2 regions of the Staphylococcus sp. Marseille-Q1834 genome follow, and region 1 is predicted to be linked to the other one. Evidence: predicted binding sites of a transcription regulator. Region 1 holds the regulator's gene; the other holds the start of a gene.

Region 1 (7,978 bases):
TAAAGGGATAAATCTAGATGGTTTCTGTTTAAATAGTGAAGGTTATACATTAAAAAAAATTCAACGTCGTAGTAAATATATCGTATTTAATATCGAGAAAAATAATAATGAACGTATTTTATTAAGCCATTTAGGTATGGCAGGTGGGGTTTTCATCGTTAATCAATTATCTGAAATAACGACACCTAATTATAGAAAACATTGGCATGTTATTTTTCACTTAGATAATGGCAAAAAGCTTGTCTATTCAGACATACGTCGATTTGGAGAAATTCGTAATTTAGCTTCCTTTGAAGATTATCCTTCATTTTTAGAAATAGCGCCGGAACCGTTTGATGATGAAGCGTTTGAACATTTTAAAGATTATTTAAATCAAAAAAAAGTACAGAATAAGCCAATTAAACAGATGTTATTAGATCATAAGATTGTCGCTGGCTGTGGCAATATTTATGCGTGTGAAGCGCTGTTTAGAGCGGGAATTCATCCTTCAAGAAAAGTTAAAGATACAACTGAACTTGAACGTAAAATGGTGTTCTATTATGTTCAAGAAGTTCTAAAAGAGGGTATTGATAATGGAGGTACTAGCATTTCAGATTATCGACATGCAGATGGTAAAACTGGAGAAATGCAACTTCATTTAAATGTGTATAAACAAAGTAAATGTAATGTATGTGGGCATGACATAGAACAAAAAGTAGTAGCAGCTAGAAATAGTCATTTCTGCCCGCAGTGTCAGAAATAGAAATGAGTGGTGATATTTATGCCTAAAGTGATTGGGTTAACAGGTGGTATAGCAACAGGTAAATCTACAGTTTCTGAACTTTTAACTGCATATGGCTTCAAAATTGTAGATGCGGATATAGCAGCGCGTAAAGCTGTTGCTAAAGGTTCAAAAGGTCTAGAACAAGTTAGAGCGCAATTTGGTGAGGAAGCAATTACTGAAGAAGGTGAAATGGATCGTAAATACATGGGAGAACTCGTGTTCAATCATCCTGAAAAACGCCTCGAATTAAATAAAATCGTGCATCCAATTGTAAGAGAAATTATGGAAGAAGAAAAACATGAATATTTACAACAAGGTCATAATGTAATTATGGATATTCCGCTTCTATATGAAAATGACTTACAAGATACAGTAGATGAAGTTTGGTTAGTATATACTTCAGAAAGTGTTCAAATTGATCGTTTAATGGAACGTAATAATTTGACTGCGGAAGATGCTAAAGCAAGAGTATATAGTCAAATTTCAATTGATAAAAAAAGCAGAATGGCAGATCATGTCATAGATAATCTTGGAGACAAACTTGAATTAAAACAAAATGTTGAAAATTTATTAACTGAACAAGGATTTTTAAATAAAGAATAATTTTAAGCCCCAAATCTTAGTGAAAAAGAAGTTATTAATCATAACACTTTTCGCTAAGATTTTTTTAATAACTAAAACTTATTAAAGTTATATAAAAATAAAATATTTAAATTAGTGGAAAACGCTTTCAAATTCAAATAATTATGTTACACTAATTTTATAAAGTATAACATATAAACAAACAATCAAGGGGTGCTTTAAATGTCAACAAATATAGCAATTAATGGTATGGGTAGAATCGGTAGAATGGTATTAAGAATTGCATTACATAAAGATAACTTAAACGTAGTAGCAATCAATGCTAGCTATCCACCAGAAACAATTGCGCATCTAATTAATTATGATACAACTCACGGTAGATACGATAAAAAAGTAGAACCAATTGAAAATGGTATCCGTGTAGATGGTCATGATATTAAATTAGTGTCAGATCGTAATCCAGAAAACTTACCTTGGAAAGATTTAGATATTGATATCGTCATTGAAGCTACAGGTAAATTCAATCATGGAGATAAAGCAATCAGCCATATTAATGCTGGCGCTAAAAAAGTATTATTAACTGGTCCATCAAAAGGTGGCCACGTTCAAATGATTGTTAAAGGGGTAAATGACGATAAATTAGATGTTCAAGAATATGACATTTTCAGTAATGCTTCTTGTACAACAAACTGTATTGGTCCAGTTGCAAAAGTGTTAAATGATAAATTTGGTATTGTAAATGGCTTAATGACAACAGTTCACGCTATTACTAACGACCAAAATAACATTGATAATCCACATAAAGACTTACGTCGTGCGCGTTCATGTAACGAAAGTATCATTCCAACTTCTACTGGTGCTGCTAAAGCATTAAAAGAAGTTTTACCTGAAGTAGAAGGTAAATTACATGGTCTTGCTTTACGTGTGCCAACTAAAAACGTTTCTTTAGTAGACTTAGTTGTTGATTTAGAGAAGAACGTTACAGTGGATGAAGTGAACGATGCATTCCGTAATGCTGGTTTAGAGGGTATCTTAGATGTTGAGGACGCACCATTAGTATCTGTTGATTTTAATACTAATCCTAACTCAGCTATTGTTGATGCTCAAAACACTATCGTTATGGGTGACAATAAAGTTAAAGTTATTGCTTGGTATGATAATGAATGGGGTTACTCAAATAGAGTAGTTGAAGTTGCTGAACAAATTGGTAATTTAATTGCTTCTGAAAATGCAGTACCTGCTAACTAATTATATATAATAATCTCAATTCTTATTCATAAGGGAAATGAGTCAGACTGTCGACAAAGTATTGATCTTTGCCGGCAGTTTTATTTTTTACATGTATTTGTAGTTATTAGGTAGGTGTTTATTTGTTAAGTAGTGGTGCTTTTTCGGTGGAAAAGGCTTGTGTATGAATCACTCGATACTTTTTTTATTAGGCGTCTGCACAACTACACTTCATCACTCACTTCAGAACTACTAATAAGATTTAAGTTTAATTTAAAATTATTATGTAAACTTTTGAAGGTATATTTACTCATCTGAAGTTTAAGAGTGTTTGGAATAGTTATCTAAGGGAGTACAAATTTTTTATTTTCAATTATTGGACATTGTATAGCATCAATATAAGTAAAATAAATAAGGTTAAGATATATAATACCAATTTTAGTTGAAATAAATACAGATTTGGTATTATAGCTCATAAGTCGACTTCTTTTGTCTCAATTGCATTTATAGTATAATGAAGCATAATCTATTCAAGAGGGTGAAAGATATGAAATGCCCAAAATGTAATTCAACGCATTCACGTGTCGTTGATTCACGTCATGCTGATGAAGCTAATGCAATTCGTAGAAGACGTGAATGTGAAAATTGTGGAACTCGTTTTACGACATTTGAACATATAGAAGTTAGTCCGCTTATAGTTGTGAAGAAAGATGGCACACGTGAACAATTTTTAAGAGAAAAAATATTAAATGGACTTGTAAGGTCATGTGAAAAAAGACCTGTACGTTATCAACAACTGGAAGATATTACTAATAAAGTTGAATGGCAATTGCGTGACACAGGTCATACTGAAATCTCATCTAGAGATATTGGGGAACATGTGATGAATTTACTTATGCATGTGGATCAAGTGTCCTATGTGCGTTTCGCTTCTGTGTATAAAGAATTTAAAGATGTAGACCAATTACTGGCCTCTATGCAAGGTATATTGAATGAAAATAAACGGAGTGATTCATAAATGAGTTTGCAATCTTATGAATATGGTTTAAGACCTCACGATGGGTTTGAAGTTTATCGCTATTTTTTCTTTAATCATAATCATTTAGATATACTAAATCGTTTATATGTTCCACTAATTGGTACGCAAGCGATTGGTGTTTATCATTACATGAATCAATTTGTAAATGAATCAATAAGTGAAGCACTGACGCACTACACTATCATGAACGAATTAAAGATCAATTTATTAGAGTTTAGAAAGTCCATGGATGCATTAGAAGCAATTGGTTTAATTAAGACGTATGTGAAACATAGTCATGAACAATCTTTCTTTATTTATGAACTCATTCAACCACCAACAGCATATCAATTCTTTAATGATCCGATGTTGTCTGTTTATCTATACAACGAAGTAGATAATAAAAGATATAAGCGTTTAAAAGCTTATTTTGAAAAGAATGAACCTAATTTAGCAGGGTTTCAACAAGTGACACGTAAATTTACCGATGTTTTTAAAGTGCCTCAAAATAATATAAGTGTAGATTCATCTCCAATAATCAAAGAATCTAGTTATTCAGGTATCGATTTATCAAATGAAACATTTGATTTTGATATGCTAAAAGAAATGTTGCAAACGCATTTTATTAGTAGTGAAATTCTTAATAAAGAAGCACGTCAATTAATTATTCAGTTAGCTACATTATACGGCTTAACGCCAGATTCAATGAAACGCATCATTCTGAACTCAATTACAAGTAATCAACAACTTTCTTTTGAAGATATGAGAAAGCATGCTCGTTCCTATTATTTAATAGAACATAATCAGCAGCTTCCTGAATTGCAAGTGAAAACGAGTGATAGTCATCAATCATTACCTGAGACGCAAAATGAGAATGCGCTAAAAGATGATAAAACATCTACTAATGAATGGTTTGATTTATTAGAACAAACGAGTCCAATTGATATGCTTTCATCATGGTCAGAATCTGAGCCAACTTTACAACAAAAAAGAATGATTGAAGAATTAATAGAACGCGAAAAATTGTCATTTGGTGTTATTAACATTCTGCTACAATTTGTCATGCTTAAAAATGATATGAAGCTTCCTAAAACTTATATATTTGAGATTGCCTCAAACTGGAAAAAGTTAGGCATTAAAACAGCTCAGCAAGCATATAATTATGCTCTAAAAACAAATGAAGATAGTTCTTCTAAAATTTATAATTCAAATCAGTCACGTCGACGCTATTCGAAACATCGTGAAATTGTTTCAAGAGAGAAAACACCAAAATGGCTACAAAATAGAGGACAGCAATCAACGACTAAGAAAGAAGATAATGATGAACAACTTGAGAAAGATAGAGAAGCTTTTCGTGCTCAACTAGCTCAAGACTGGGAGGAGGATTAGATGAAATCTTTTAGTAGTATCATTGGAACAAACAATGAATTAGAACGCCGAATTGCTAAGATAAAGCAACAAGTTTTAAATGATGAAGACGTTAAACATTTTTTAACTCAGCATCAATCAGAATTGACGAATAAAATGATTGATAATGATTTAAATATACTACAAGAGTATAAAGACCAACAAAAGCATTATGATGGGCATGATTATGAACATTGTCCGAATTTCGTTAAAGGGCATATACCTGAACTCTATATTGAAAATGAACGCATAAAAATTAGATATAAACAATGTCCATGCAAAATTAAACATGATGAGGCACGTATTAATTCTCAACTCATTACTGCTCATCATATGCAACGTGATACTTTAAATGCGAAGGTTAAAGATATTTATACAAACGGAAGACATCGCTTAGATATTGCAATGGCGGTTAATGATATTTGTAAAAAGTTAGTGAACAAGGAAAATGTTAAAGGACTATATATTCATGGACCATTTGGAACGGGTAAATCGTTTATATTAGGCGCGATAGCGAATCAATTAAAATCTAAAAACGTTCCATCTACAATTGTTTATCTTCCAGAATATATACGTACATTAAAAAGTGGATTCAAAGATGGAAGTTATGAGAAAAAATTGCAACGCATTAGAGAAGCTAATATTTTAATGTTAGATGACATTGGAGCTGAAGAAGTGACACCATGGGTAAGAGATGAAGTTATTGGCCCTTTACTTCACTATCGCATGGTGCATGAACTACCAACATTCTTTTCTTCAAATTTAAATTTAGATGAACTAGAGCACCATTTAGCTAATACACGTGAAGGTGCTGAGCAAACTAAAGCGGCTAGAATTGTCGAAAGAATTAAGAGTTTAACGAATGCGTATTATTTAGACGGAGAAAATTTACGAAACAATTGAAATTTACAATAAGTGATGTATAATAAACTTAAATCTAAATCGTTGAAATTAATGAAGATATGATAATTTAATTTATATTATACAGAGAGCTAATGTATGGTGTGAATTTAGCTAATATATTAAATTGTTACTCCTTCATTTTAAGGTGCTAGTAATTAGTGCCCGGCTCAAGACCGTTATCTTATGTAGAGATATTTAGTGCTTACTAAATAACTAGGGTGGTACCGCGACGAACTCGTCCCTTTTTTAGGGGGCGAGTTTTTTTAATTTTCAACGATAATAGAATTTATAATTGGAGGGTTATATAATGGATCAAATTAATATTCAATTCCCAGATGGCAATTCAAAAGCGTTTGATAAAGGAACTACTACTGAAGATATCGCGCAATCAATTAGTCCTGGATTAAGAAAAAAAGCTGTAGCGGGTAAATTTAATGGACAAATGGTTGATTTAACAAGACCATTAGAAGAAGATGGTGAAATTGAAATCGTTACACCTGGAAGTGAGGAAGCTTTAGAAGTTTTACGTCATTCTACTGCTCACTTAATGGCACAAGCTTTAAAACGTTTGTATGGTGATGTGAAATTTGGTGTAGGTCCAGTTATTGAGGGCGGTTTCTATTACGATTTTGATATGGATGAAAAAGTGTCATCTGATGATTTTGAAAAAATCGAAAAAACAATGAAACAAATTGTTGATGAAAATCATAAAATCGAACGTAAAGTTGTTTCTAGAGAAGAAGCTAAAGACTTCTTTAAAGATGATCCTTATAAATTAGAATTAATTGATGCAATTCCTGAAGATGAAAATGTAACTTTATATTCTCAAGGTGAATTTACAGATTTATGTAGAGGGGTACATGTACCATCTACTTCAAAAATTAAAGAATTTAAATTATTATCAACTGCTGGTGCTTATTGGCGTGGTGACAGTGATAATAAAATGTTACAACGTATCTACGGTACTGCAATTTTCGATAAGAAAGAATTAAAAGCGCATTTACAAATGTTAGAAGAACGTCGTGAACGTGATCACCGTCGTATCGGTAAAGACTTAGAATTATTTACTAACAACCAATTAGTAGGTGCTGGATTACCTTTATGGTTACCTAATGGTGCTACTATTCGTCGTGAAATCGAACGCTATATTGTAGATAAAGAAGTAAGTATGGGTTATGATCACGTCTATACTCCAGTGTTAGCGAATGTTGAATTATACAAAACTTCAGGTCACTGGGATCACTATAGAGACGATATGTTCCCACCTATGAAATTAGATGAAACAGAAGAAATGGTATTACGCCCAATGAACTGTCCTCATCATATGATGGTTTACAATAATAGACCACATTCATATCGTGAGTTACCAATTCGTATCGCCGAATTAGGTACTATGCACCGTTATGAAGCAAGTGGCGCTGTATCAGGTTTACAACGTGTACGAGGTATGACTTTAAATGACTCTCATATCTTTGTTCGTCCAGACCAAATCAAAGATGAATTTAAACGTGTTGTACACATGATTCAAGATGTATACAAAGACTTCGGCTTCGAAGAGTATACTTTCCGTTTGAGTTATAGAGATCCAGACGATAAAGAAAAATACATGGATGACGATGAAATGTGGAATAAAGCTGAATCAATGCTTAAAGAAGCGGTTGATGAAATGGGCTTACCATATGTTGAAGCAATTGGTGAAGCGGCATTCTATGGTCCTAAGTTAGACGTTCAAGTTAAAACAGCAATGGGTAAAGAAGAGACTTTATCAACTGCTCAAATTGACTTCTTATTACCTGAACGTTTTGAATTAAATTACATTGGTAGTGACGGCGAAAACCATCGTCCAGTAGTTATCCACCGTGGTGTTGTATCAACTATGGAACGATTTGTAGCTTTCTTAACTGAAGAAACTAAAGGGGCATTCCCAACTTGGTTAGCACCAAAACAAGTTGAGATTATTCCTGTAAATGTTGATTTACATTACGATTATGCGAAAAATCTTCAAGATGAATTAAAATCTCAAGGCGTTCGCGTAGAAATCGATGATCGTAATGAAAAAATGGGTTATAAAATCCGTG
Region 2 (7,978 bases), on a different contig from region 1:
TTCAGTATGATTTGTTTGTTTTAAAATACTTAACTTCTTGGCTAAATCGTCACTTTTATAATCTAAGACAGACTTGTCTTCTATTGTAATCGTCCCTTTTTCATACTCAAATAAACGACTGATTGCAGACAATAACGTACTCTTTCCAGCACCATTAGGCCCTATTAAAGAAGTAAGTCTTCCTTTTTTAATATCAACGTTAATATCTTTTAAAATAGGCTTATTTTGTATTGATTTATCGAGATTTTGAATTTGAATCAATTTGCACTTCTCCTTTTAACCAGTAAGTAAATAAAGTAACTACCACCGACTAAGTCCACAATTAAACTGAATTCTGAGGTAGCTTCGAACAGATTTTCAACTACCCATTGCGCTATAAATAAACTAATCCAACTAAATAAAATCGTCGCTGGTAAAATATATTTATGTTCATACGTTTTCATAAATTCATGTGCTAAATTAACTGTTAATAAACCAAGGAATGTTACAGGTCCTATTAATGCAGTCGAGATAGATACAAGTAAAGCCACCATAATGAGTAAAATACGTGTCATCTTATCATAAGAAACACCTAAATTAATTGCTTGCGCCTTACCTAATAAAAGCACGTCTAAATATGGGCGAAGTATAATAGTAATGATAATTAAAATAATTAATAAAATTCCTGATACTACGACCAAATTAGAATTGGCTGCTTCAAAACTAGCAAACATCGCACTTTGAACTGCGAGGAAAGAGTCTGGATTCATTATGAGTTGAAGAAAACTCGTGATACTACGGAAAAACGTTCCCAGTATCACACCTACTAATAAGATGAAATAAACTGAAAAGTTACCGAGCTTAAATATTCCTTGAAATAACAATAATGAAAATAAAACCATCGCAACCAAGGTAATTAAAAAATTTAAATAAACATTAGTAACAATAGTGGCTTGTTCACTTAATAAAAAGACTGGCAATACTTTAACAAATAGATATACTGAATCAAGCCCCATAATGGAAGGTGTTAACAATCTATTAGTAGTGATGGCTTGGAAGATAACCACTGATGTTCCTATCGCTCCACCAACTAATAAAATTAAAATAAATTTTTTCAACCGACTTTGAAATTGATATTCAAATATTTCGAAATCTAAACCTACCAATAAGTAAAAAATTGCCATACAAATCGCTATAACAGTTAATATGACTATTTTTTTGTTAGAACTAATTTGCATAATTTTTCCTACCTTTCATTAGCAAGATTAGGAAAATAATTGTGCCAAATACACCTATCGTTAAACCGATATTAATTTCATAAGGATAAACAATCAATCTTCCGATGATATCAGCAATTAAAACAAAAATCGCACCTAACATAAGCGTATGTGGCAATGCGTTTTTCAAATGATCACCTCTATAAATAAAGATAATATTTGGTACAATTAACCCTAAAAATGGTAAAGTCCCTACTGTTACTACAACTAAAGCTGTTAAGGTTGCGGTAATAAATAAAGCGATATTAATGATTTTTTCATAACTTACCCCTAAATTATGACTAAAGTCTTTTCCCATACCTGCAATAGTAAAATGATTAGCAAAAATAAAAGCTAAAATAAGTAAAGGCACTGTAAGATATAGAACCTCATAACGGCCACTTGTTATAATCGCAAAGTTACCAGTTAGCCAGTTTCCTATACTTTGTAATGCATTCGTTCTTAAAGCTATAAATGTAGTAAAACTTGATACAATGCCGCCAACCATAATACCTAAAAGTGGAACAAAAATGACTTCTTTAACTCGAATAAAATTAATTAATCGAACAAATAAAAATGTTCCTATTAAACTTAAAGCAACTGCAAATAACAATTTAATTAAAATATGACCACTTGGGAAAAAGATGAGTGAAATTAAAATACCTAATTTCGCCCATTCCATCGTTCCAGCCGTGGTAGGACTTACAAATTTGTTTTGCATCATCTGTTGCATAATTAAACCTGCTAAAGCAAGTGAGCTTCCTGAAAGAAGGATACTAACTGTTCGAGGAATTCGACTTGAAACCAAGATGTTCTTTTGTTCATCATTTAAATGGAAAATATCTGTGAGAGAGAGCTGACTCACTCCTACAAATAAGGAGACAATAGTTAAAACCACTAATAAAATAAGTAAAATATATCCCTTAAATAAAAATTTCATTAGCTATTCCCCTTACTAAATATGTATAGAAAATCATTTATTATTATGTGAATGATAATGATTATCATTAATACTAATATTAAAGATAGTGAGAATTAATTTCAATAGCTTTTCTTAATTTTTAATTTGTTACGCAAAAACTTTTATAGCATACTCTATTTAATCGCTAATATTTTTATTAATAACGTTTTCCTATACTAAAAAAGCGACTTCGATATATTAAAATCGAAATCGCTTCATATTATGCTTATTAATTATCAAAAATGAAATCCTCATCTTGTAATGCTTCTACATTTAACGCTAATGTGTAGCCATCACCTTTAACTGAGAAGAAATCATGGTTTTTAGTAGATGTATCTAAGGCATTTTCAATAATTGGGTTAAATTCTTTTTCCTCAAAATAAGGATCAAAGCCGAGATTAGATAAAGCTTTATTCCCATTATATTGCACATAGTTAAGCACATCTTCACTTAAACCGATATCATCATATAACATATGTGTATAAGATACTTCATTATTATATAAGTCATCTAACAGTTTATACATTTCTTTATCGGCTCTTTGTTTTTCATTCTCAGAAAGTTCATTTCGTAAACTTTGAGCATCTAGACCAGTGAAAACACCGTGAATAGATTCATCTAATAAAATCTTTCTGATAATCTCACCAGAAGTAGTCATTTTACCCTGTCCCGCAAGATATAAAGGATAATAGAAGCCAGAGTAGAATAAAAATGTTTCTAAGAAAACACTTGAAACTCTTGCGATATATTGATCATAAATAGATGCTTCTTTGCCCCATAATTTATGATAATTCTCGATAATTTTGTCAGATTTATATTTTAAATGAGGCTCTTCAATTACCCAAGTATCTAATAAATAGTTTGTTTCACTAGATGGAAGTAACGTTGTAAAGATATGTGAATAACTTTTAGCGTGAATTTGTTCCATCATTGCCATGAATGAATATACCGCTTTTTTACGCAAATCTGTTGTATGTAACATGATTAATGGCATACCATCATCTGCTTGATGTGTATCCAAACCTGTTAATCCTGCCAATGCACGCTTAAATGTATTCTTTTCATCTTCTGTTAGTGTCTTCCAACTCGCAATATCTTTTGATACCTTAAATTCAGTTTCCACCCACATTTGTGAGATATTTTGACGCCAAAACATGTTCGTCATATCTTCTTGAGTATTCCAATTGACGGCCTTCATTTAATAAATCCTCCTCTTTTATATCACATAGCTAAATTACATTTTTAAGAGGAAAAGGTACAAATTTTCTAGAACATGAGATACTTATACCTTCTCCTCTTTATCTATATAATCAATATCTAGTTATTGAACTGTTGATTAAATTGCACAACTTGTACATTCTTCTACACTTAATAATTTATTACGAGTGTAGTATAGAGATTTAAGACCTTTGTGATGTGCATAAACATATAATCTAGATAATTCACGTGTTGAAATTTCAGAATTAACATATAAGATAGTTGAAATTCCTTGGTCTACGTGTGTTTGAATTGTAGCGATTAAATCGATTAATTTCATTTGGTCAGTATTGAATGCTGATTTATAGTACCACATTGTTTCTGGTGATAGGAATGGCATTGGATAAAATGTTTCAGCATTACCATAAGTACGTCGTTCAATTTGATCAACGATTGGCATTACAGAGCTTGTAGCATTTTGCACATATGAAATACTTTGTGTTGGTGCAATAGCAAGTCTATAAGCATGATATAAACCGTATTGTTGTACTTGTTCTTTTAATGCTTTCCAGTCTGAAGCAGTAGGAATATCTAAATCTTCAAACAAGCGTTGTACTTTCTCAAATTGAGGCGTGATATCTTCTTTAGTGTAGAAATCGAAATATTTACCACTCGCATAATCTGATTTATCAAAATCCTGGTATGATTCTCCGCGTTCTTTAGCGATTTCCATTGATCGCTCAATAGAATAATAATTCATCATCATAAAGAAAACATTGGCGAAATCTTTTGCTTCTTCAGATTCATAACCAATTTTATTTTTAGCTAAATAACCATGTAAATTCATTACACCTAAACCAACTGAATGTAATTCACTATTAGCTTTTCTTACACCTGGTGCATTTTGGATATTCGCTTCATCACTAACTACTGTTAAAGCATCCATACCTGTGTGTACAGAATCTCTAAATTTACCTGTTTCCATTACGTTTACAATATTTAATGAACCTAAGTTACATGAAATATCACGTTTAATTTCATCTTCAATACCATAGTCATTGATAACTGAAGTTTCTTGTAATTGGAAGATTTCCGTACATAGATTACTCATTTTAATTTGACCGATGTTTGAGTTAGCATGCACTTTATTAGCATTGTCTTTAAACATTAGATATGGATAACCAGATTGTAATTGTGTTTGAGCAATCATATTTAACATTTCACGCGCATCTTTTTTCTTTTTAACGATATTAGGATTAGCTACCATCTCATCGTAATATTTCTCTAAATCAATATCATCAAGCGTCACACCATATTCTTGTTTTACAGTATGTGGTGCGAACATATAGAACTCTTTACCTTCTTTAGCAAGATCAAAGAATTTAGATGGTACGATTAAGCCAGTTGAAATTGTAGATAAACGTAAATCTTCATCTGCATTTACTTTTTTAGTATCTAAGAATTCCTCCACATCGTAATGGAAGATGTTTAAGTAAACTGCACCTGCTCCAGGACGTTGGCCTAATTGGTCGGCATAGCTAAAGCCACCTTCTAATGCTTTAGCAACTGGTAATACACCTTTAGCAACGCCTTTAATACCTTTAATGGCTTCACCACGTGCACGTAATTTAGATAAGTTGATTGCTACACCGCCACCAATCTTACTTAATTGTTTAGCAGTTGAATCGATAAAGTTAATTGAATTTAAACTATCATCGACTTCTAATAAGAAACATGAAACCAATTCACCACGACGAGCACGTCCAGCATTTAAGAAAGTAGGTGTAGCTGGTTGATAGCGTTGTTCAATCATCGCTAAAATAAATTGTTTAGCTTGTTGTTTGTTGCCTGCAGCTAAATATAAGGCAACAATAGCAACGTGTTGATTATAATCTTCTAAGTATTGAGATTTATCATTTGTTTTAAGTGCATAGTCTTTATAGAATTTGCTTGCTGACATGTAACTAGCAAATTCGAAATTAATCGACTTAGCAAATTCAGTAATTTCTACTAAATCTTCTTCGCTATATTGTTCAAAGACATTAAAATAAAAATTATTGTCTACTAAATAATGCAAACGCTCTATTTCACTATCAAAGTATATTGTTTTATCGTGAATTTCTTCTAAATATACTTTTAATGCTTCTTGATCTTTTTCTAAATCAAAGAAACCATTATCTTTACGTTTTGTCACTTCATTATTTAGCTCAATATGATTGTACTTTTTCTCGTCCATAATTTTCATTGAAATGCCCCACCTTATCTTTAAATTCAATAACATCTTTATTTGTGCCTTGTACTTCAAATTTCATTAACAAAGGTACATCGTAAGATTCCGAAATTGTGCGTCCTGCTTTGGCGAAGTTCTGTCCCCAATTACGATTACCACTGGCAGCAACTGCACGTAAATAGTGATGATTTACTTCTAAAAATGACTGTACTTCTTGAGGTACTTCCCCAAATCCAATTGTTCCAGTAACTAAAATATAAGGCTCTTCAATATTGTCCTTACAATTCTCTTTAGTTATTTCCATTACATCTGTAAGTTCACTACGTTTAATAAATCGTCGTACATTTCCAGAAAATGAGAAATAAACTACTTTCATTGGAACACCCTCTTTCGTCAATCTAGATAATGAATTAAAAAGAAGTTCTCTTAAATAAATAAGAAAACTTCAGACTGCAAATAAATCTTTTCAGTCTTTCCATTTTAAATTACTAAGTTGATAAACTCAAAATTTCTTATTATGTATAAGAAACTTATCGTAAACAACAACTAAATATATTTTACGAGTTCCACTTTTCTTTTAAGTTAATGATTTAGTAGTCAAATCTGACTTTCATTGTTTAACCACTACATATTGTGTTTAAACTCAATCATCTTTATAATGATTTTATTTCGCTCGTACGGATTTATAGTATGATTTTTCAAGAAAAAGCACATAAAACAGTGTGATATTTCTATTAAAATGAACAATTCATATAATGCTTTTATTTTCTTCAAACACAACATGTTGTGTTTGATTTCTAAAATCAATACTATATTCTGTGTTTCATTATACCGAATCGCATTAGTAATTAAAAGCCAAGATTTAGTGACAAAAGTTCGGGAAAACGTTTCAAAGTGCATTACACCAACTTAAATTCAGTAAAAATTTTTATTTTCATTTTCTGAGGGTTTTCGCTTGATTTTTTATCGATAATTTTAAACATTGAGTTATCAACGTTCTTGAGAATGAAATTTTAATGTATACAACAAATTTTGCGCAATACTTCACAAATTCTCAATCATTAAAACTAAAAACACGAATGAAACATATAAATTTAGAGCAGAATGATATCTTATTTCTACAAAAAGAACATATGTTCGTGTTTTCATTATATTATGCTCTTATAACGTTTGCAAGTGCTTATGCAATTTTAAAAGAATTATGCTACTATATATACGTTAATTTTTAAATAAATGAGGCGATAAACCTTGAATCCAAAAGTTAAAGGAATTATTGCTATTTTAATTTCTGCAGTTGGTTTTAGTTTCATGTCAGTATTTTTTAGACTGGCAGGAGATTTACCAGTCTTTCAAAAATCTTTAGCTAGAAATTTTGTAGCAATGTTTATTCCATTATTTTTTATTTTTAAATATAAACAGCCAATGTTCGGTAAGCTAAGTAGTCAACCTCTTCTAATTTCTCGTTCAACATTAGGACTCATTGGCGTTTTATTAAATATTTTTGCCATTGATCACATGGTGCTAAGTGATGCAGATACATTAATGAAACTGAATCCTTTTTGGACGATATTATTAAGTTTAATTTTTCTAAATGAAAAGGTTCGCAAGTATCAAATTGTCGCAATGATTGTAGCTATTTTTGGTATGTTGTTTATAGTTAAACCTGAATTTTCATCTACAATGATTACGTCACTAGCTGGCCTATTTTCAGGTATTTTTGCAGCATCTGCATACACTTGTGTCCGAGCATTAAGTACTAGAGAAGCACCATATACTATTGTGTTTTATTTTTCACTATTTTCAGTAGTTGTATTAATTCCATTTTCAATTGCAACGTTTGAGCCTATGACGACTATACAAATGGTTTACCTTTTAGGCGCTGGCCTTTCTGCAGCAGTTGGTCAAATCGGAATAACATTAGCGTATAGTTTCGCTCCTGCAAAAGATATTTCAATTTTTACTTATGCTTCCATTATCTTTACAGCATTATTCGGTTTTATTCTTTTTGGAGAAACACCAGACTTTTACGCTGTTATTGGTTATGTCATTATTATCGGTGCTAGCTACTATATGTTTGAAAAGGCGCGTCGCCAAAAGGTTTTACCTGAGCAACAAACTAATACTAAGGAGTGAGTCATTTGACTAAAGGACGTCAAAAAGATGAATTACAAGACATTACATTATTAGGTAATCAAAATAATAAATATGAATTTGACTATACACCAGAAGTGCTTGAAACATTTGATAACAAACATCAAGGACGTGACTACTTCGTAAAATTCAATTGTCCAGAATTCACATCATTATGTCCTATCACAGGACAACCAGATTTTGCTACGATTTATATTTCATATA

The links. The regulator NrdR, encoded in region 1, represses ribonucleotide reductase genes. The targets are predictions, from matches to a motif close to AACACNATATATNGTGTT.
Region 2: a site for NrdR is predicted at 6,244-6,261, ahead of nrdI (class Ib ribonucleoside-diphosphate reductase assembly flavoprotein NrdI). Genes of this name have one in related genera too.

The regions. Positions count from the first base shown of each region.
Region 1 covers NZ_CAKASN010000002.1:465,795-473,772, reverse strand. The annotation lists gene mutM (bifunctional DNA-formamidopyrimidine glycosylase/DNA-(apurinic or apyrimidinic site) lyase) at 1-742, shown strand, start outside; gene coaE (dephospho-CoA kinase) at 761-1,366, shown strand; gene gap (type I glyceraldehyde-3-phosphate dehydrogenase) at 1,568-2,593, shown strand; gene nrdR (transcriptional regulator NrdR) at 3,120-3,590, shown strand; partial or broken gene LIX58_RS11450 (replication initiation and membrane attachment family protein) at 3,591-4,770, shown strand; gene dnaI (primosomal protein DnaI) at 4,980-5,900, shown strand; gene thrS (threonine--tRNA ligase) at 6,208-7,978, shown strand, end outside.
Region 2 covers NZ_CAKASN010000001.1:375,525-383,502, forward strand. The annotation lists gene LIX58_RS01970 (ABC transporter ATP-binding protein) at 1-261, opposite strand, end outside; gene LIX58_RS01975 (iron chelate uptake ABC transporter family permease subunit) at 258-1,217, opposite strand; gene LIX58_RS01980 (ABC transporter permease) at 1,207-2,175, opposite strand; gene nrdF (class 1b ribonucleoside-diphosphate reductase subunit beta) at 2,426-3,394, opposite strand; gene nrdE (class 1b ribonucleoside-diphosphate reductase subunit alpha) at 3,533-5,638, opposite strand; gene nrdI (class Ib ribonucleoside-diphosphate reductase assembly flavoprotein NrdI) at 5,601-5,999, opposite strand; gene LIX58_RS02000 (DMT family transporter) at 6,872-7,756, shown strand; gene queF (preQ(1) synthase) at 7,762-7,978, shown strand, end outside.